DNA from 2 places in the Streptomyces sp. NPDC001157 genome. Region 2 is predicted to be linked to the other one. Evidence: riboswitches for the same ligand, from Rfam matches in the RefSeq annotation. Region 2 holds a riboswitch; the other holds the start of a gene.
What was found. Region 2 has a riboswitch for S-adenosylmethionine ahead of thrC (threonine synthase). Riboswitches for the same ligand answer to the same signal wherever they lie in the genome.

Region 1: it holds a riboswitch for S-adenosylmethionine, as region 2 does, so the genes downstream of both, ACWDAG_RS10465 (aminotransferase class V-fold PLP-dependent enzyme) here and thrC (threonine synthase) in region 2, are expected to answer to the same signal.

What each region holds. Positions count from the first base shown of each region.
Region 1 is NZ_JBSFJW010000004.1:460,103-471,596, reverse strand. Features, by position in the region: gene ACWDAG_RS10500 (Ig-like domain-containing protein) at 1-668, shown strand, start outside; gene ACWDAG_RS10495 (hypothetical protein) at 765-1,169, opposite strand; gene ctaE (aa3-type cytochrome oxidase subunit III) at 1,315-1,935, shown strand; gene qcrC (cytochrome bc1 complex diheme cytochrome c subunit) at 2,016-2,825, shown strand; gene qcrA (cytochrome bc1 complex Rieske iron-sulfur subunit) at 2,822-3,877, shown strand; gene qcrB (cytochrome bc1 complex cytochrome b subunit) at 3,874-5,508, shown strand; gene trpD (anthranilate phosphoribosyltransferase) at 5,642-6,706, shown strand; SAM riboswitch class IV at 6,778-6,894, shown strand; gene ACWDAG_RS10465 (aminotransferase class V-fold PLP-dependent enzyme) at 7,058-8,431, shown strand; gene ACWDAG_RS10460 (Lrp/AsnC family transcriptional regulator) at 8,544-8,825, opposite strand; gene ACWDAG_RS10455 (rhomboid family intramembrane serine protease) at 8,822-9,556, opposite strand; gene ACWDAG_RS10450 (hypothetical protein) at 9,722-9,961, shown strand; gene ACWDAG_RS10445 (NYN domain-containing protein) at 9,995-11,338, shown strand.
Region 2 is NZ_JBSFJW010000008.1:334,319-342,364, reverse strand. Features, by position in the region: gene ACWDAG_RS18335 (alpha,alpha-trehalose-phosphate synthase (UDP-forming)) at 1-955, opposite strand, end outside; gene ACWDAG_RS18330 (glucosyl-3-phosphoglycerate synthase) at 1,051-1,995, opposite strand; SAM riboswitch class I at 2,154-2,310, shown strand; gene thrC (threonine synthase) at 2,329-3,615, shown strand; gene ACWDAG_RS18320 (MoaD/ThiS family protein) at 3,729-4,004, shown strand; gene ACWDAG_RS18315 (cold-shock protein) at 4,456-4,662, shown strand; gene groL (chaperonin GroEL) at 5,034-6,656, shown strand; gene ACWDAG_RS18305 (NADH:flavin oxidoreductase) at 6,875-7,993, shown strand.

The DNA of each region.
Region 1 (11,494 bases), on a different contig from region 2:
TCCACTACCGCCCCAAGGACTACTGGCCCGCCCACGCCACCGTCCAGGTGCACAGCAACCTGGACGGCATCAAGGTCGGCGACCGTCTGTGGGGCGCCAAGAGCAAGCCGCTGAAGCTCACCATCGGCGACAGCATCATCGCCGTCACCGACGCCTCGGCGCACTCCATGACGGTGTACAAGAACGGCGAGGACATCAGGGAACTCCCCGTCACCACCGGCAAGCCCGGCTTCGAGACCCGCAACGGCGTCAAGGTCGTCCTGGGCAAGCAGTCCTTCGTACGCATGCGCAGCGCCACCGTGGGCATCGCCGAAGGCAGCTCCGACTCCTACGACCTGCCCGTCTACTGGGCCACCCGCCTCACCTGGAGCGGCGAGTACGTCCATGCCGCCCCCTGGTCCGTGGGCTCCCAGGGCTACGCCAACGTCAGCCATGGCTGCACCGGAATGAGCACCGGCAACGCCCAATGGTTCTTCAACACCGTCCACGAGGGCGACGTGGTGAAGGTCATCAACTCCAACGGCGACACCATGGAGCCCTTCGGCAACGGCTTCGGCGACTGGAACCTCACCTGGAAGAACTGGCGCACGGGCAGCGCGCTGGTAGGCGGAACCCCGGACGGCCCCAGCCCGGACGACGCGGCAAGACTGAGGCCACAGAGCGTTTAACACGGGGTAAAGGGCAGCGGCTTTCAGGGGCGCGGGGAACTGCGCGACAAGCCACAACGGACCCGCAGTCGCCGAAAGACCCCTACCCCCGAGCCGCTAGGCGCTCTGCCGAAGCGCCTTCTGCCGCAACAGCGAAGCCAACGCCGCAGCGAACTCCACAGGCTCCACAGGCAACGTCACAGCGGCATCCGCCCGACTCCACGTGGCCAGCCACGCATCCTGAGGCCGCCCGATGAGCAGAAGCACCGGCGGGCAGTTGAAGATCTCGTCCTTGATCTGCCTGCACACCCCCATGCCCCCCATGGGCACGGCCTCGCCGTCCAGGACGCACACGTCGATCCCGCCCCGGTCCAGCTCCTTGATGACGGCGGCCGGCGTCGCACACTCCAGGAACTCGACGACGGGAACGTCGGGAGCAGGCCTTCGCCCGGTCGCCAGCCGCACCTGTTCGCGGGTGTTGGAGTCGTCGCTGTAGACCAGCACCGTGGCGGTCGGCTGCATAGTTCCTCCGAGACGTCAGCGTCGTACGGAAAGGCCCGATGGGGCGGATGTTACTCCGTTCAACACCACGTCAACACCGGTATGGACGGGAGCAACACTCCGAACGGCACCCCCCGGAGTGAGGGCGGGATAAGCGACCGACATAATGTCGGTCGTGGCGACAGCAACGACAGTAGAAACCGGGCACGCGCACCCGTCGGTCAACCGGCCGAACCTCACCAGCGTCGGAACCATCATCTGGCTGAGTTCCGAGCTGATGTTCTTCGCGGCCCTCTTCGCGATGTACTTCACCCTGCGATCGGTGACCGGTCCGGATCACTGGAAGGAGATGGCGAGCCATCTCAACCTTCCGTTCTCCGCGACCAACACCACGATCCTGGTGCTCTCCTCCCTCACCTGCCAGCTCGGCGTGTTCGCCGCCGAGCGCGGGGACGTGAAGAAGCTCCGGGGCTGGTTCATCATCACGTTCGTGATGGGTGCGATCTTCATCGGCGGTCAGATCTTCGAGTACACGGAGCTGGTGAAGAAGGACGGCATCTCGCTGTCCTCCGACCCGTACGGCTCGGTGTTCTACCTGACCACCGGGTTCCACGGCATGCACGTGACGGGCGGCCTCATCGCCTTCCTGTTCGTTCTCGGCCGCACCTACGCGGCCAAGAGGTTCACCCACGAGCAGGCGACCGCGGCCATCGTCGTGTCCTACTACTGGCACTTCGTCGATGTCGTGTGGATCGGCCTCTTCGCCACGATCTACCTGATCAAGTAGCCGGGCCCGTTCCCGCGTGCGCCCGCGCGGCGCACAACCCACAAGCATCGACGCAGAAGATCCTGACACCGGGGTAATCCGTGAAAAAGCTCTCCGCACGACGACGCCATCCCATGGCGGCTCTCGTCGTCCTACTCCTCGCGCTGGCATGCACCGGGGGGCTGTACGCCGCGTTCGCACCCGCGAGCAAGGCGCAGGCCGATGACACCGCCCAGTCCCTTGCCATCGACGAGGGCAAGAAGCTCTACTCCGTGGGCTGCGCCAGCTGCCACGGCACCGGCGGTCAGGGAACCACCGACGGTCCGAGCCTCGTCGGCGTGGGCGCCGCGGCCGTCGACTTCCAGGTCGGCACCGGCCGTATGCCGGCCCAGCAGCCGGGCGCTCAGGTCCCGAAGAAGAAGGTCATCTACTCGCAGGCCGAGATCGACCAGCTCGCCGCGTACATCTCCTCCTTCGGCGCCGGCCCGTCCATCCCGACGAAGGCGCAGTACGGCCCGGACGGTGCCGACATCGCCAAGGGTGGCGAGCTGTTCCGCACCAACTGCGCGCAGTGCCACAACTTCACCGGCAAGGGCGGTGCGCTGACGCACGGCAAGTTCGCGCCGAGCCTCGAGGGCGTCGACCCGAAGCACATCTACGAGGCCATGCAGACCGGCCCGCAGAACATGCCGTCGTTCCCTGACACCACGATGTCGGAGCAGAACAAGAAGGACATCATCGCGTACCTCCACGCGGTCAACGGAGACGACACCGAGAGCCCCGGCGGCCTTGAGCTGGGCGGACTCGGCCCGGTCTCCGAGGGCCTGTTCGCCTGGATCTTCGGACTCGGCGCGCTGATCGCGGTCGCCGTCTGGGTCGCCGCTCGGACCGCAAAGGCCAAGAAGTCATGAGTAGCCAAGACATTCCAGAAGAGAACCTGCCCGCTGAGCAGGACGCGCACGGCGCCGTAAGCGTCGCGGACGAGAAGAACCCGTTCGCCGACCCCGGTCTGCCGCCCCACGAGCACCGGGTGCAGGACATCGACGAGCGGGCCGCCAAGCGGTCCGAGCGTGTGGTGGCCATGCTGTTCACGGTCTCGATGCTGGCCACGGTCGGCTTCATCGCCTCGTACGTGGCGATCCCGCACGACAAGGCGATCTACGTCTTCCCGATCGGCCACATCAACGCGCTGAACTTCGCGCTGGGCCTGACCCTGGGCCTCGCGCTGTTCGCCATCGGCGCGGGCGCGGTCCACTGGGCCCGCACCCTGATGTCCGACGTGGAGATCGCCGACGAGCGGCACCCGATCGAGGCCTCGCCCGAGGTCAAGGCCAAGGTCATGGCCGACTTCAAGCAGGGCGCCAAGGAGTCCGCGCTCGGCCGCCGCAAGCTCATCCGCAACACGATGTTCGGTGCGCTGGCCCTGTTCCCGCTCTCCGGTGTCATGCTGCTGCGCGACCTCGGACCGCTGCCGGGGACCAAGCTCCGCCACACGCTGTGGTCCAAGGGCAAGCTGCTCGTCAACATGAACACCAACGAGCCGCTGCGTCCCTCCGACGTCGCGGTCGGCTCGCTCACGTTCGTCAAGCCCGAGGGCCTGGAAGAGCACGACGAGAACTTCCAGACCGAGATCGCCAAGGCTGCCCTGATGATCGTCCGGATCCAGCCGGAGAACATCAAGGACAAGCAGGAACTCGACTGGTCCTACCAGGGCATCGTGGCGTACTCGAAGATCTGCACCCACGTCGGTTGCCCGATCTCGCTGTACGAGCAGCAGACGCACCACGTGCTGTGCCCCTGCCACCAGTCCACCTTCGACCTGTCCGACGGCGCCCGGGTGATCTTCGGCCCCGCCGGTCACGCCCTGCCGCAGCTGCGCATCGGCGTGAACGACCAGGGCTACCTCGAGGCGCTCGGCGACTTCGAGGAGCCCGTCGGTCCTGCATTCTGGGAGCGCGGATGAGCACCAACGAGAACAACGAGTCCCGGCGCGGCAAAGCGCCGGCCGGCGAGCGCGTCGCCGACTGGGCCGACGGCCGGCTGGGGATCTACTCCCTGGCCAAGACCAACATGCGCAAGATCTTCCCCGACCACTGGTCGTTCATGTTGGGCGAAGTGTGCATGTACAGCTTCATCATCATCATCCTCACGGGTGTGTATCTGACGCTGTTCTTCCACCCGTCGATGAACGAGGTGGAGTACCACGGCAGCTACATCCCGCTGCAGGGCCAGATGATGTCCGAGGCGTTCAACTCGACCCTGCACATCTCCTTCGATGTGCGCGGCGGTCTGCTGATCCGGCAGATCCACCACTGGGCCGCGCTGATCTTCCTCGCGGGCATGTTCGTGCACATGATGCGCGTGTTCTTCACCGGCGCGTTCCGCAAGCCGCGTGAGGTCAACTGGCTGTTCGGCTTCCTGCTGTTCGTCCTGGGCATGTTCACCGGCTTCACCGGTTACTCCCTCCCGGACGACCTGCTCTCCGGCACCGGTGTCCGCTTCATGGAGGGCGCGATCCTGTCCGTGCCGGTCGTCGGCACGTACCTGTCGATGTTCCTCTTCGGCGGCGAGTTCCCGGGCGGCGACTTCGTGGCCCGCTTCTACTCGATCCACATCCTGCTGCTGCCGGGCATCATGCTCGGCCTGATGGTGGCGCACCTGATCCTGGTCTTCTACCACAAGCACACGCAGTTCGCGGGCCCCGGAAAGACGAACAACAACGTCGTCGGCATGCCGCTGCTGCCGGTGTACATGGCGAAGGCCGGCGGCTTCTTCTTCCTGGTCTTCGGTGTCATCGCGGCCATCGCGGCGATCGCCTCGATCAACCCGATCTGGGCCATGGGCCCCTACCGTCCGGACCAGGTGTCGACCGGCGCCCAGCCCGACTGGTACATGGGCTTCTCCGAAGGCCTGATCCGCACGATGCCGGGCTGGGAGATCAACCTGTGGGGCCACACGCTCGTCCTGGGCGTGTTCATCCCGCTGATCATCTTCCCGCTGGTCCTGGTCGCGATCGCGGTCTACCCGTTCATCGAGTCCTGGGTCACCGGCGACAAGCGCGAGCACCACATCCTGGACCGTCCGCGCAACGCCCCGACGCGTACCGCCTTCGGTGCGGCGTGGATCTCCTGGTACTTCGTGCTGCTGGTCGGTGGCGGCAACGACCTGTGGGCCACGCACTTCCACCTGTCGATCAACGCGATCACCTGGTTCGTGCGTGTCGGCTTCTTCGTCGTGCCGGTGCTCACCTTCATCGCCACCAAGCGGATCTGCCTCGGCCTCCAGCGCCGCGACAAGGACAAGGTGCTGCACGGCCGCGAGTCGGGCATCATCAAGCGCCTTCCGCACGGTGAGTTCATCGAGGTGCACGAGCCCCTCAGCCAGGACGCCCTGCACACCCTCACGGCGCACGAGCAGTACAAGCCGGCCGAGATCGGCCCGACGGTCGACGAGAACGGCGTCGAGCGCAAGGTCAAGGGCTCCGAGCGACTGCGCGCCAAGCTCAGCGAGGCGTACTACGGCGAGGAGTCCCAGATTCCGAAGCCGACGGTCGAGGAGTACAGGGAGATCACGAGCGGCCACGGCCACCACTGATCGCTGCGGCTCGCCACGCCACGGCAGAAGGGCCCCCGTCCGGTCTTCGGACGGGGGCCCTTTTCCATGCCCTGAGCTGGATAGGGTGGCTTCACACTCGTTTTCTTCTTCTACGACGACCAGGAGCGGCCTTATGAGCGCTGTGACCCCCGCTGGAGGCGACACCGCGGCGGGCCGTTCCTGGCCCCTGCTGCTGAACGGCCTGCTGGACGGCCACGACCTCACCGCCGACGACACCGCCTGGGCGATGGACCTGATCATGCGCGGTGAGGCGACCGACGCCCAGATCGCCGGGTTCGCGGTGGCGCTGCGTGCCAAGGGCGAGACCGTCGAGGAGATCACCGGCCTCGTCCGGACGATGTACGAGCACGCGAACGTCATCGAGGTGCCGGGCCGGACCGTCGACATCGTCGGCACGGGCGGTGACGGCGCGAAGACGGTGAACATCTCCACGATGTCGGCGATCGTCATCGCCGGCACGGGCGCAAAGGTCGTCAAGCACGGCAATCGGGCCGCCTCCTCCGCGTCCGGCGCCTCGGACGTCCTGGAGAAGCTCGGCGTCAATCTGGAGCTGACGCCGAAGCGGGTGGCGGAGGTCGCGGAGGAAGCCGGCATCACGTTCTGCTTCGCCATCAAGTTCCACCCGGCGCTGCGTCATGTCGCCGCCGCACGAGGGCAGTTGGGCATCCGGACGACCTTCAACGCGCTCGGTCCGCTGACCAACCCGGCGAAGGTGAGGGCACAGGCGGTGGGCGTCGCCGACCCGCGCCTGGCTCCGCTCATCGCGGGCGTCCTCGCCGAACGCGGCAACTCCTCCCTCGTCTTCCGCGGCGACGACGGCTTCGACGAGCTGACGACCACCTCCACGTCCCGGGTGTGGGTCGTCCGCGACGGCAAGGTCACCGAGGAGACCTTCGACCCCCGGGACGTCGGCATCGAACTGGTCCCGGTCGAGGCCCTGCGAGGCGCCGACCCGTCGTACAACGCGGAGGTCGCCCGCAGGCTCCTCGACGGCGAGAAGGGCCCCGTACGGGACGCCGTACTGCTGAACTCGGCGGCCGCGCTCGTGGCTCTCGACCCGGGTCCCGGGACGCTGGCCGAGCAGATCCGGGCCGGTATGGACAAGGCGGCGGAGTCGATCGACTCCGGCGCGGCCAAGCGGGCGCTGGAGCGCTGGGTCGCCGCCAGCAACGCGTAGCAGAGGACCGCGGTCCCGCAATCCGGACAGGAGTTGCGGGACCGCGATCACTTCACGTACGTTCCTGTCCAGGTCATGAGTGACAGTCATGAGGCCCCGGCCGACTGTCCGGCAACCCTCCGTCCGTGGCGGGGTGCCCCGGGTGAGGACCAGGCCGTAGGCAGCGAGGTCTACGGCAAGCGCGGACCCCTCGAGCAACCAGGGGTCCTGGTCGTCGAGGAGCCTTCCGTGAGCAAGCGAATGCGATAGGGCCGCAGAGCCCCGCCTCCGCATCCCCTTTCCTTTTCACGCCCCTGCTTGAGCCGTACCGCTCGCGGGGCGAATTCCACCTGCTTCCACGGGAGTTCCGCCATGTCTGTCTCCACCGCTGCCGCCGCCACCTCCGTTTGCAGTGACATTTCGGGGGCGCTGCCCGTTCTGGGCCGGGATGTCACCGTCCCGCTCGTCACGGGCGGCGAAGTCACCTACGCCGCGCTCGACTACGCGGCCAGCGCCCCGGCCCTGCAGCGCGTCTGGGACGACGTGGCGGCGTACGCGCCCTACTACGGGAGCGTGCACCGCGGCGCCGGCTACCTCTCCCAGCTGTCGACCGACCTCTTCGAGAACGCCCGCAGGACGGTCGCCGAGTTCCTCGACTGCCGGCCCGACGACCAGCTGATCTTCACCCGCTCCACCACGGACTCCCTCAACCTGCTGGCCCAGGCCCTTCCGGCCGACTGTCAGGTCTTCGTCTTCGAGACCGAGCACCACGCCAGCCTGCTGCCCTGGAAGGACGCCCGGGTCACCTACCTCAACGCCCCGCGCACCCCGCAGCAGGCCGTGGAGACCCTGGAGCGCGCCCTCGCCGACCGCGACCCGTACGGCCCGGCCCTGGTCTGCGTCACCGGCGCCTCGAACGTCACCGGCGAGCTGTGGCCGGTCCGCGAGCTGGCCGCCGCCGCCCACGCGCACGGCGCCCGTATCGTCCTGGACGCCGCCCAGCTCGCCCCGCACCACCCGGTCTCCGTGCAGGACCTCGACGTCGACTGGGTCGCCTTCTCCGGCCACAAGCTGTACGCGCCCTTCGGCTCCGGCGTGCTGGCCGGCCGCGCGGACTGGCTGCAGGCCGCCGACCCCTACCTCGCGGGCGGCGGCGCCAGCCGCAAGGTCACCCGGCGCGCGGACGGCGGTGTGGATGTGGAGTGGCACGAGAGCGCGGCCCGCCACGAGGCCGGCTCCCCGAACGTGATCGGCGCCTACTCCATCGCCTCCGCCTGCAGGGCGCTCACCGAGGCGGGCTTCGACACCCTGGTCGCCCGGGAGCAGCACCTGATCGAGAAGGTCCGTGCGGGCCTGGCAGAGGTCCCACAGGTCAAGGTGCTGTCCCTCTTCGGCGATGACGCGCCCCGGGTCGGCGTGATCTCCTTCGTCGTCGAGGGCTGGAACAGCTCGCACTTCGCCGCCGCCCTCTCCGCCGAGTACGGCATCGGCGTCCGCGACGGCCTCTTCTGCGCCCACCCGCTGGTCCGAACCCTTCTCGGCACCGACCCCCAGACCCAGGGCGAGTGCGGCGCCCCCGAGGCCGCCCCCGGCGAAAAGTCCCTCAACGCCATCCGCGTCAGCTTCGGCGCCGGCACCCCCGACGAGCACGTCGAGCGCTTCGTCACCGCCGTGAAGGAGCTGGTGGCGGACGGCGCGAAGTGGCAGTACCGAACGGAGGACGGCCGCTGCGTCCCGGCAGTCTGAATTTGACCGCCGTCAGGGGCAGCGGCTCTTAGGGGCGCGGGGAACTGCGCGACCAGCCACAACGGACCGGCACCCGCACACGAACCGCGCCCCGCAGACGCCTAGGCGTCGATCAAGAATCCAACCCGATGGCAAACGCGGCCTCAAGGTCATGCTGGGAGTACGTACGAAACGCGACGTGCGTATCCGTCGCCTCCACCCCGGGGATCTTGCTGATGCTCCCAGGGATCACATCAGCAAGATCCTCATGCTGCTTCACACGAACCATCGCGATCAGGTCATACGTCCCGGTCACGGAAAACACTTCGCTCACAGACTCCAGCGAAGCGATCCGCTCCGCGATCTCAGGGATCCGGTCCACGCTGGTCTTGATGAGGACGATCGCGGTGATCACGGCTGGTTCTCTCCCTCGGGGGCCGGAGCTGGGGCGGACCTCACTCTAGTCGTACGGCCGAATCGGACCCAGGCGTAGACGAAGCCCACGCCGAAGCCCACCAGGTGGGCCAGATAGGCCACCCCCGGTCCCGTCGCCGCGCGCCCGGCCGCCAGCCACTGCAGGGCCGCCCAGAAGGGCAGCACGATCCAGGCGGGGAAGCGCAGGGGGAGGAAGAACAGGAACGGCAGAAGACTGGTCACCCTCGCCCCGGGGAACAGGTACAGAAACGCACCCAGGACCGCCGAGATCGCCCCGGACGCGCCGACCAGGGACTGCTGGGACGTGGCGTTGGCCGCCGCGTACCCCAGCAGCGCGAGGTAGCCGCAGCCGACGTAGAAGAGCGTGAACTGGACGCGGCCCATCCGTTCCTCGGTCATCGCCCCGAAGACGTAGAGGAAGAGCATGTTGCCGAGCAGGTGCACCCAGCTGCCGTGGACGAAGAGGGCCGTGGCGGGGGTCAGGGCGGCCCTGGGGGAGCCCTGGAACAGTTCGGCCGGGACTACCCCCCAGCGGTGGAAATAGGCGCGCTGGGCGGCGAGCAGCGCGTCCGCGGAACCGTAGGCCGGACTGAGGCCGGCTGCCGGGCCGGTCACGAAGAGCAGACAGCACAGGGCGATCAGCGTGTGCGTCAGGGGCGCCGAGGGGCGCCGGATCGCTCTGCCGAGGGTGGCGGTCCACTTGCCGATCATGAACACAGAGCATGACGTAACGGGACGCAGTCGCACAGACCGCCTCGCCGCCGTGGACGGGCGGGCGGCGAGTCCGCCCCAGGCCGTAGGGTTACGAGCCACACGCCCGGGGAAGCCCGGGCGTCATTGACAATAGAAGGCCTAGAAGGAAAGAGCACAGGCACGATGACGGTTCCCCTCCCGACCGCCACGACGCGGTGGCGCTGCACCCTCTGCGGCAACCTCACGCGTTTCGACGTGACCCGCTCGTCGAAGGTGGTCGAGTACGTCCACCTCGATCTGGCCGGTGAGCCCAAGGTCGAGGAGCGCGAGGTGGTCAGTGAGACCATCGAGTCGGTGCGCTGTCGCTGGTGCAACGCGGTGGATCAGGTGGAACTCGTGGACAGGCCGGGCGCCGACTCCTGAGGGAGCGGCCCCACAGGTAATGGGGTGTGACGGATGGTGGAGACCACAGGCGGGGGGCCGGACGACGGCACCGCCGAGGTGCTTGACCGTCCGCTGCCCGACGGAGTGCGCCGCAGGGTCGTCCAGATCGTCTCGGACGGCTTCGGCGGGCTGACCGTCGGCGAACTGCCCGCACAGCTTCGGCAGTACGCCCGTTTCGCACCGAACCGGCGGGCCAAGTTCGCCGGCAACGCGATGGCGGCCGCGCTGGAGACCGATCCGCTGTTCCGGCAGCGGATCGGGGAGAAGCTGAGAGAGGCCCAGCCGGAACTCGCCGGCGCCCTGGACTCCGGCTCGCCGCCCCCGGCCGCGGATCCGCTCGACGTGGCGGCCGCGGCCTATGTTCTGCGGCCCACCGGCTGGGTGAAGCTCGTGACCGCGGCCGGCGAGGAGGCCCAGCGGGCCGACGCCGAGCGGGCCGACGAGGAGAACCGGGCCGAGCTGGAGCGGCTGCGCGAGGAGCTCGACCGGGCCCGGGAGCAGACCCGGGCCGACACCGAGCGGCTGCGCACCGAGCTGGAGGCCGCCAGGAAGGAGGCCGACTCGCTGCACCGCAAGCTGCGAGCGGCCCACAGCGACGTCAAGCGGGGCGAGGCCGCCCTGCGCAAGATCCAGGGCGAGATCGAGGCCGTACGCGCCGAGGGGCAGGCGCAGGTGTCCGCAGCCGAGAGCGAGTCCCGGCGGCTGAAGTCGCGGCTCGGGGAGGCGGAGGCCGCTCTGGAGGCCACGCGCAAAGCAGCGCGCGAGGGGCGCAGTGTCGAGGACATGCGCGTGCGCCTGCTTCTGGACACCGTCCTGGACGCGGCCCAGGGGCTGCGCCGGGAGCTGGCGCTGCCGCCCGTGTCCGTACGGCCGGCGGAGACCGTCGATGCGGTCGAACCGGGACGAATGACCCCCAAGGACATCGCTGCGCGTGCTTTGTCCGAAAATGACCCCGCGATCCTGGATCAGCTGCTCGAGCTGCCGCAGGCGCATCTGGTCGTCGACGGTTACAACGTCACCAAAACGGGTTATCCCCAAATGCCTCTGGAGAAGCAGCGGTTGAGGCTCCTCGGGCAGCTTTCGCAACTCGCTGCACAGACCGGCGCCGAGGTCACCTGCGTCTTCGACGGGGCCGAACTGGTCGCCCCCGTGCTGCTCGCGCCGCCGCGCGGAGTGCGGGTGCTGTTCTCCAAACCGGGCGTCACCGCCGACGAGTTGATCCGCCAGCTGGTGCGCGCTGAGCCCCCCGGGAGGCCCGTCATCGTGGCTTCCACGGACCGTGAGGTGGCCGACGGAGTGGCCCGCGCGGGGGCGCGGCCGGTCGCTTCGGCGATGCTCCTGAAGCGGCTCTCCTGAGCTGTTTCCCGGGCCGCTGTCCCGAAGGTCGAACTTCTAGGTTTAATGCCCGAATTGGCGCAATCGTCACGCAACGTAGCGTCAACCTGGCGTCACCGCACGTGGGTTATGTGCAAAGAATGCATTGCGTCACTAAGATTTTTCACGCGAGGATTT
Region 2 (8,046 bases):
AGACGGCGAGGTCCTGCCGGGAGGGGTAGGCGAACGCGACGTGCACGACCCGCTCCCGCCACTCGGGGCGGTCCTCCAGCAGCTGCCGGTACGCCAGCAGCCCGCGCACGATGTTCTTCGACAGCTCGGTGCGGTCGACCCGTACGACCGTTTTGCGGCCGGCGCCGATCTCCTCCCGCAGCGCGGCCATGCGCTCGGCCACATCGGTCTCGTGCGAGCGCTTGCGCAGGAAGTCCGCGTCCGCGCCGAGGCCGTGCACGCCGATCTCCGTGTCCCCGAGGCCGCCCACCACCGCCGTACAGCAGGCAGTGAACGCGTCCGCCCAGCGCCGGGTCAGAAAGCCCAGCCGGTCGGCGCCCAGCATGCCGCGCAGCAGCTGCTCGGCGATGTCGTCCGGCAGCATCCGGAAGTAGTCCACCGGCGCCCACGGAGTGTGCGAGAAGTGTCCGATCCTGAGGTCCGGCCGCACCTCCCGCAGCATCCCCGGCACCAGACACAGGTGGTAGTCCTGCACCAGCACCGCCGCGCCCTCGGCCGCCTCCTGGGCGAGTGCCTCGGCGAAGGCGCGGTTGTAGGTCTCGTACGACGCCCACTGCCGCCGGAACTCCGCGTCGAAGACCGGCTCAAGCGGCGTCTGGTACAGCATGTGATGCACGAACCACAGCACGGAGTTCGCGATGCCGTTGTACGCGTCGGCGTGCACACCGGCCGGGATGTCCAGCATCCGCACACCGTCCTCGCCGACCCCGCGCCGTACCGCCTCGCGGTCGCCGTCGGACAGCGCCGAGCACACCCACAGGGCGTCCGCGTCGGGCCCGATCGCGGACAGGCCGGAGACCAGCCCGCCGCCGCCGCGCCTGGCGGCCAGCGAGCCGTCCTCCTGCACTTCGTACGAGACCGGGCCGCGATTGGACGCGACCAGCACCTGATGACCAGCGGAGTGCGTGGAAGCCATACGCCTCAACCTAGCCCGGCCCGGAAACGCTCAAACGTACGGCTGGGCTCTGCGGGTGGACCGTATACACCGCCCGCACCGCGTAACGCGCCGCCTCAGGCGACCTTGCGCGACGCGTACTCCGCGATCTCCACCATCGGCGGCCGCTCCTCCGTGTCCACGGAGTAGGTGCGCGGCTCGAAGCCGTCCTCGCCCCGTTCGAACTGGGTGAGGGAGGGACGGATGAGATGGCCGCGGGCCAGCCTCAGCTGTGCGGTGCGGTAGATCGCGGCGGACATCCGGCCCAGCGCCTGCCCGTCCTGGTGGCGGTGCTTGCGCACCCCGACGTCCACCTGGGCGAGCGCGTCGAGGCCCACCAGGTGCAGGGCGTCGACCAGCATGCCCAGCTCGACGCCGTACCCGACGGGGAACGGCAGCTGTTCCAGCAGGCTGCGCCGGGCCGCGTACTCGCCGCCGAGCGGCTGCACGAAGCCGGCCAGCTGCGGCCAGTGCATGTTCAGCAGTGGGCGTGCCATCAGCTCGGTGACCCGGCCGCCCTGGCCCTGGGCGCCGCCCAGCGGGCGGTCGTACATGCCCTTGACGAGGTCGATCCCCGGGTCGGTGAGCAGCGGGCCGACGATCCCGGAGACGAAGTCGGAGGAGAACTCCTTCAGGTCGGCATCGATGAAGCAGACGATGTCCCCGTCGGTGACGAGGAGCGAGCGCCACAGCACCTCGCCCTTGCCGGGGACGGTCGGGATGCGGGGCAGGATGTCGTCACGGTGGACGACCCTGGCCCCGGCCGCCGCGGCGACCTCGGACGTGCGGTCGGTGGACCCGGAGTCGACGACGACGATCTCGTCGACGAGCGGAACCTGCTGCATGAGGTCGTGACGGATGATCGCGACGATCTCGCCGACCGTCTCCTCCTCGTTGAGTGCGGGCAGCACGACGCTGACCGACTGTCCCGACCGCTGTTTGGCGGCGAGGATCCTGTGGAGAGGGCGATCGGTCAGGGACCAGGAGCGGGTGCTCAGCCAGCGCTCGACTTCTTCCAGCACGTAGGCGGCTCCTCTGCGTTCTCTCGGCGAGCGTGGAACGTGTGATCCATCTCGCGGTTCGGACGACTATCTCAACTGTCCTGGCCTTCGGTTACAGTCTTGAACAACGCTGGTGACCATCGCATGTCGGGGCTCGTCCGGCGTTTACAACCGCATACCGCTCATCCAGAGGGGCAGAGGGATACGGCCCGATGAAGCCCCGGCAACCCTCCAGCCGGTCTCGTACCGATCGATGCCGATCGTTCCGCGAGGCTCCCGGCTAGGGAAGGTGCCAAATCCGTCTCACGGCGAGATGCGTCGTGAGGAAGATGAGGAGAAAGGGCCTCGCCTCACATGGCTGCGCAGACTGTTGCAAGCACCACCGACCCCACGACCGTCGACCTCGGTCCCGCCGCGGCGCTCTCCTGCCGCGAGTGCGGTCACCGGGTACCCCTCGGCCCGGTCTTCGCCTGCGAGGAGTGTTTCGGCCCGCTGGAGATCGCCTACGACTTCTCGGCCTACGACACCGAGGAGCTCCGCAAGCAGATCGAGGCGGGTCCCGCGAACATCTGGCGTTACGCGCCCCTGCTGCCCGTCCCGGCGGACGTGGCCGACAAGCCGAACATCAACCCCGGCTGGACCAAGCTCGTCAGGGCCGACAACCTCGCCCGCGAGCTGGGCGTGACCGGCGGTCTGTACGTCAAGGACGACTCCGGCAACCCGACGCACTCCTTCAAGGACCGAGTCGTCGCCCAGGCCATCGAGGCCGCCCGCGCCTTCGGCTTCACCACCCTGTCCTGCTCGTCCACCGGCAACCTGGCCGGTGCGGTGGGTGCCGCGGCCGCCCGCGCCGGCTTCCGGTCCTGCGTGTTCATCCCGCACGACCTGGAGCAGGGCAAGGTCGTCATGGCCGCGGTCTACGGCGGCGAGCTCGTCGGCATCGACGGCAACTACGACGACGTGAACCGCTTCTGCTCCGAGCTGATCGGCGACCCGGCCGGCGAGGGCTGGGGCTTCGTCAACGTCAACCTGCGGCCGTACTACGCGGAGGGCTCCAAGACCCTGGCGTACGAGATCTGCGAGCAGCTCGGCTGGCAGCTGCCGGACCAGCTGGTCGTGCCGATCGCCTCCGGCTCCCAGCTCACGAAGATCGACAAGGGTCTGCAGGAGCTGATCAAGCTCGGGCTCGTCGAGGACAAGCCGTACAAGATCTTCGGCGCGCAGGCCGAGGGGTGCAGCCCTGTTTCCGTCGCGTACAAGGCGGGGCACGACGTCGTACGGCCGCAGAAGCCGAACACGATCGCCAAGTCGCTGGCCATCGGCAACCCGGCGGACGGGCCGTATGTGCTCGACATTGCCCGGCGCACCGGGGGTGCGGTGGAGGATGTCAACGACGAGCAGATCGTCGATGCCATTCGGCTGCTCGCCAGGACCGAGGGGATCTTCGCGGAGACCGCCGGTGGCGTGACCGTGGGCGTGACGCGCAAGCTGATCGAGAACGGTGTCCTCGACCCGACCCTGACGACGGTCGTCCTGAACACCGGTGACGGTCTGAAGACGCTGGATGCGGTGGCCGGCACCGGGCTCACCGCGACGATTCGGCCGAGCCTTGAGTCGTTCCGTGAGGCGGGGCTCGCCTAGCAGGTAGTTGTTCGTCTGCGGGCCGGTGGGGGCTGGTCGCGCCCCGCGGCGGAGCCGCAAATCGACACAGCCCCGAGCCCCTTGAAAGCCACACCCTGACCGGAGGTTTCACCGTGAGCGTCAACGTTCGTATCCCTACCATCCTGCGCACCTACACCGGCGGGCAGGCCGAGGTCACCGCCGAAGGCGGCACCCTCGGCGAGGTCATCGCCGATCTGGAGAAGAACCACACCGGGATCGCCGCCCGCGTTCTCGACGACCAGGGCAAGCTTCGCCGGTTCGTCAATGTGTACGTGAACGACGACGACGTGCGGTTCGAGCAGGGGCTGGAGACGGCGACTCCGGACGGGGCGGGCGTCTCGATCATTCCGGCCGTGGCCGGAGGCTGAGCGAAACAGGTCGGACGACCGATTATTACCTTCGGTAACGCTGATTACCGAGAGTTCATCGAATTGCCCCCTCCGCGAGAGAAGCGGAGGGGGCAATTCTGCATGGTTGAGCGCGGTACAGTTGGGGAACCTGCTCGACTCCGCTTGCCGCGTGCATATGAGTTCTTGCTTCTCCGGCAGCGAGAAGTAGCCAAAGTGTGCAGGTTTTTTGCGTCTTATGCTCCATTTATGGGGCCCGACTTGCCCTGAATTCAGGCGAATTCTCCGTAAATTCCCGACCGGTCGTGCCCGGAATTCTCGTCCGATTGACCTGTTGCAGACGGCAGTTGGACAGATACATTCAGCCGCGGTCGACGCGTTCCGGCGCACGCCCCCAACCGTGGGGGGTGAGGTCTGACCCGGATCCGCGAAGTGTGGATCTGTGCAAGGGCCAGTAATAGGGGAGTTAGGCATGGCTCAGGGCACCGTCAAGTGGTTCAACGCGGAGAAGGGGTACGGCTTCATCGCGGTCGACGGTGGTGCGGATGTTTTCGTCCACTACAGTGCGATTCAGATGGACGGCTACCGCACCCTGGAAGAGGGTCAGCGGGTCGATTTCGAGATCTCGCAGGGCCAGAAGGGGCCGCAGGCGGACATGGTCCGTCTGGCGACCAGCTGAAGCACGCGCCGGGTTAACTGCAGCGACGTTCTTCTGTTCTTGATCGAAGGGTCCGCACCTCACGGGGCGGGCCCTTCGGCATGTCCGGGGGCCTGGGCGGGCCCACCCGGTACCCGAGAGCCGCCTGCGCCCGCCCGTCGCTCGACCACCGCCCCTCAACGAGCCCGCTCCGCGGGCGCACCTTGCACTCGACGGGGGCGAGTGCTAATCATTGGCGTTAGCACTCTGAAGGTGAGAGTGACAACGAAGGACCGGGTCGGTGAGGCCCGCAGGCCGGGTGGGGAAGGAACCCACGAGGTGTGCGAGCCGTCCGTCGCGGGCGCGGGCGCGGTCCGAAGGAATCACCCCCAGTCCTGGAGGGACCACTTCACATGGCCAAGATCATCGCGTTCGACGAGGAGGCGCGGCGCGGCCTCGAGCGCGGCATGAACCAGCTCGCGGACGCCGTGAAGGTGACGCTCGGCCCCAAGGGCCGCAACGTCGTCCTCGAGAAGAAGTGGGGCGCCCCCACGATCACCAACGATGGTGTCTCCATCGCCAAGGAGATCGAGCTCGAGGACCCGTACGAGAAGATCGGCGCCGAGCTGGTCAAGGAAGTCGCCAAGAAGACGGACGACGTCGCCGGTGACGGTACGACCACCGCGACCGTTCTCGCCCAGGCCCTCGTCAAGGAAGGCCTGCGCAACGTAGCCGCCGGTGCCAACCCGATGGCCCTCAAGCGCGGTATCGAGAAGGCCGTCGAGGCCGTCTCCGGTGCCCTCCTTGAGCAGGCGAAGGATGTCGAGACCAAGGAGCAGATCGCTTCGACGGCCTCCATCTCCGCCGCCGACACCCAGATCGGCGAGCTCATCGCCGAGGCGATGGACAAGGTCGGCAAGGAAGGCGTCATCACCGTCGAGGAGTCCCAGACCTTCGGTCTGGAGCTGGAGCTCACCGAGGGTATGCGCTTCGACAAGGGCTACATCTCGGCGTACTTCGCCACCGACATGGAGCGGATGGAGGCGTCGCTCGACGACCCGTACATCCTGATCGCCAACTCCAAGATCGCTTCCGTCAAGGACCTGCTCCCGCTCCTGGAGAAGGTCATGCAGTCGGGCAAGCCGCTGCTGATCATCGCCGAGGACGTCGAGGGCGAGGCCCTGTCGACCCTGGTCGTCAACAAGATCCGCGGCACCTTCAAGTCCGTCGCGGTCAAGGCCCCGGGCTTCGGCGACCGCCGCAAGGCGATGCTGAACGACATCGCCATCCTCACCGGTGGCGAGGTCATCTCCGAGGAGGTCGGTCTCAAGCTCGAGAACACCTCCCTCGACCTGCTGGGCCGCGCCCGCAAGGTGGTCATCACCAAGGACGAGACCACCATCGTCGACGGCGCCGGCTCCACGGAGCAGGTGCAGGGCCGGGTCAACCAGATCCGCGCCGAGATCGAGAACAGCGACTCGGACTACGACCGCGAGAAGCTGCAGGAGCGCCTGGCGAAGCTCGCCGGCGGTGTCGCGGTCATCAAGGCCGGTGCCGCCACCGAGGTGGAGCTCAAGGAGCGCAAGCACCGCATCGAGGACGCCGTCCGCAACGCGAAGGCCGCCGTCGAGGAGGGCATCGTCGCCGGTGGTGGCGTCGCGCTCATCCAGGCCTCCTCGGTCTTCGAGAAGCTGGACCTGGAGGGTGACGAGGCGACCGGCGCCAACGCCGTGCGCATCGCGCTCGAGGCCCCGCTGAAGCAGATCGCGGTCAACGCCGGCCTCGAGGGCGGCGTCGTGGTGGAGAAGGTCCGCAACCTCACCCCGGGTCACGGCCTCAACGCCGCGACCGGCGAGTACGTCGACCTGGTCAAGGAAGGCATCATCGACCCGGCGAAGGTCACGCGCTCTGCCCTGCAGAACGCCGCCTCCATCGCCGCGCTCTTCCTCACCACCGAGGCCGTCATCGCCGACAAGCCGGAGAAGGCCGCCGCGCCTGCCGGTGGCGGTATGCCGGGCGGTGACATGGACTTCTGATCCGCCTCGGGGCTTCGGCCTCCGGTTGGTCAACGTCCTTACGGAGGGCGGCACTTCCTGCTCCGGCAGGGGGTGCCGCCCTTCGGTGTGTCCGGGGTCACGCGGGTGCCGCCGTCCGCCCGGGAATGTGAGACGGCGCATAGGCGATTGTTTAAGGCAGTGCAACCATGCGTGCGCACATACCGCTCGGTTAACTCAGCCCACGAGGAGTACCCCACGTGACCGCCCCCGCCACATCCCGCGCCGCCGAGATCCTTTCCCGCCCCACCGCGATCAACGGACTGACCGTCCCCAACCGCATCGTCATGGCGCCCATGACGCGCATGTTCTCCCCGGGCGGCATCCCCGGCGAGGACGTGGTGTCGTACTACGCCCGGCGGGCCGCCGCCGGCGTCGGGCTGATCGTCACCGAGGGCACCTACGTCGGCCACGAGTCGGCCGGCCAGAGCGACCGCGTCCCCCGGTTCCACGGCGAGGAGCAGCTCGCGGGCTGGCAGAAGGTCGCCGAGGCGGTGCACGCGGCGGGCGGCACGATCGTTCCGCAGCTGTGGCACATAGGCACGGTCCGCAACCAGGGCGACGCCCCCTACCCGGATGCCCCCTCGCACGGCCCCTCCGGTCTGCGCGTCACCGGCGTCGAGGACGCCACCCCGATGACCCAGGCCGACATCGACGCCGTCATCGGCGCGTTCGTCGAGTCCGCGGTCGCCGCCGAGCGCATCGGCTTCGACGGAGTCGAACTGCACGGCGCGCACGGCTACCTGCTCGACCAGTTCCTGTGGGTCGGCACCAACCGCCGTACGGACGCTTACGGCGGCGACCCCGTGGCCCGTACGAAGTTCGCGGCGGAGATCGTGGCGGCCGTGCGGGAGGCCGTCTCGCCCGAGTTCCCGATCCTGTTCCGGTACTCGCAGTGGAAGCAGGAGGCGTACGACGCGCGTCTCGCCGAGACGCCGGAGGAACTGGAGGCGATCCTCGCGCCGTTGGCCGCGGCCGGTGTGGATGCGTTCCATGCCTCCACGCGGCGGTACTGGCTGCCTGAGTTCGATGGCTCCGACCTCAATCTCGCGGGCTGGACGAAGAAGCTGACGGGCAGGCCGACCATCACCGTCGGTTCGGTCGGGCTCGACGGGGACTTCATCCGGGGGTTTGCCGGTGAGGGGTCGCCGATCCGGGGGATCGATGATCTTCTGGATCGGCTGGAGCGGGAGGAGTACGACCTTGTCGCTGTCGGCCGCGCCCTGCTCCAGGACCCGGAGTGGGCGGCGAAGGTGCTGGGTGACCGCTTCGACGAGCTGAAGCCCTACGACGCGGCGGCGCTCAAGACGCTCAGCTGACCGAGAACGGCTTCAAGGTGGTCCTGGTCGTGGGCGCCGGGGCGGCGGAGCCG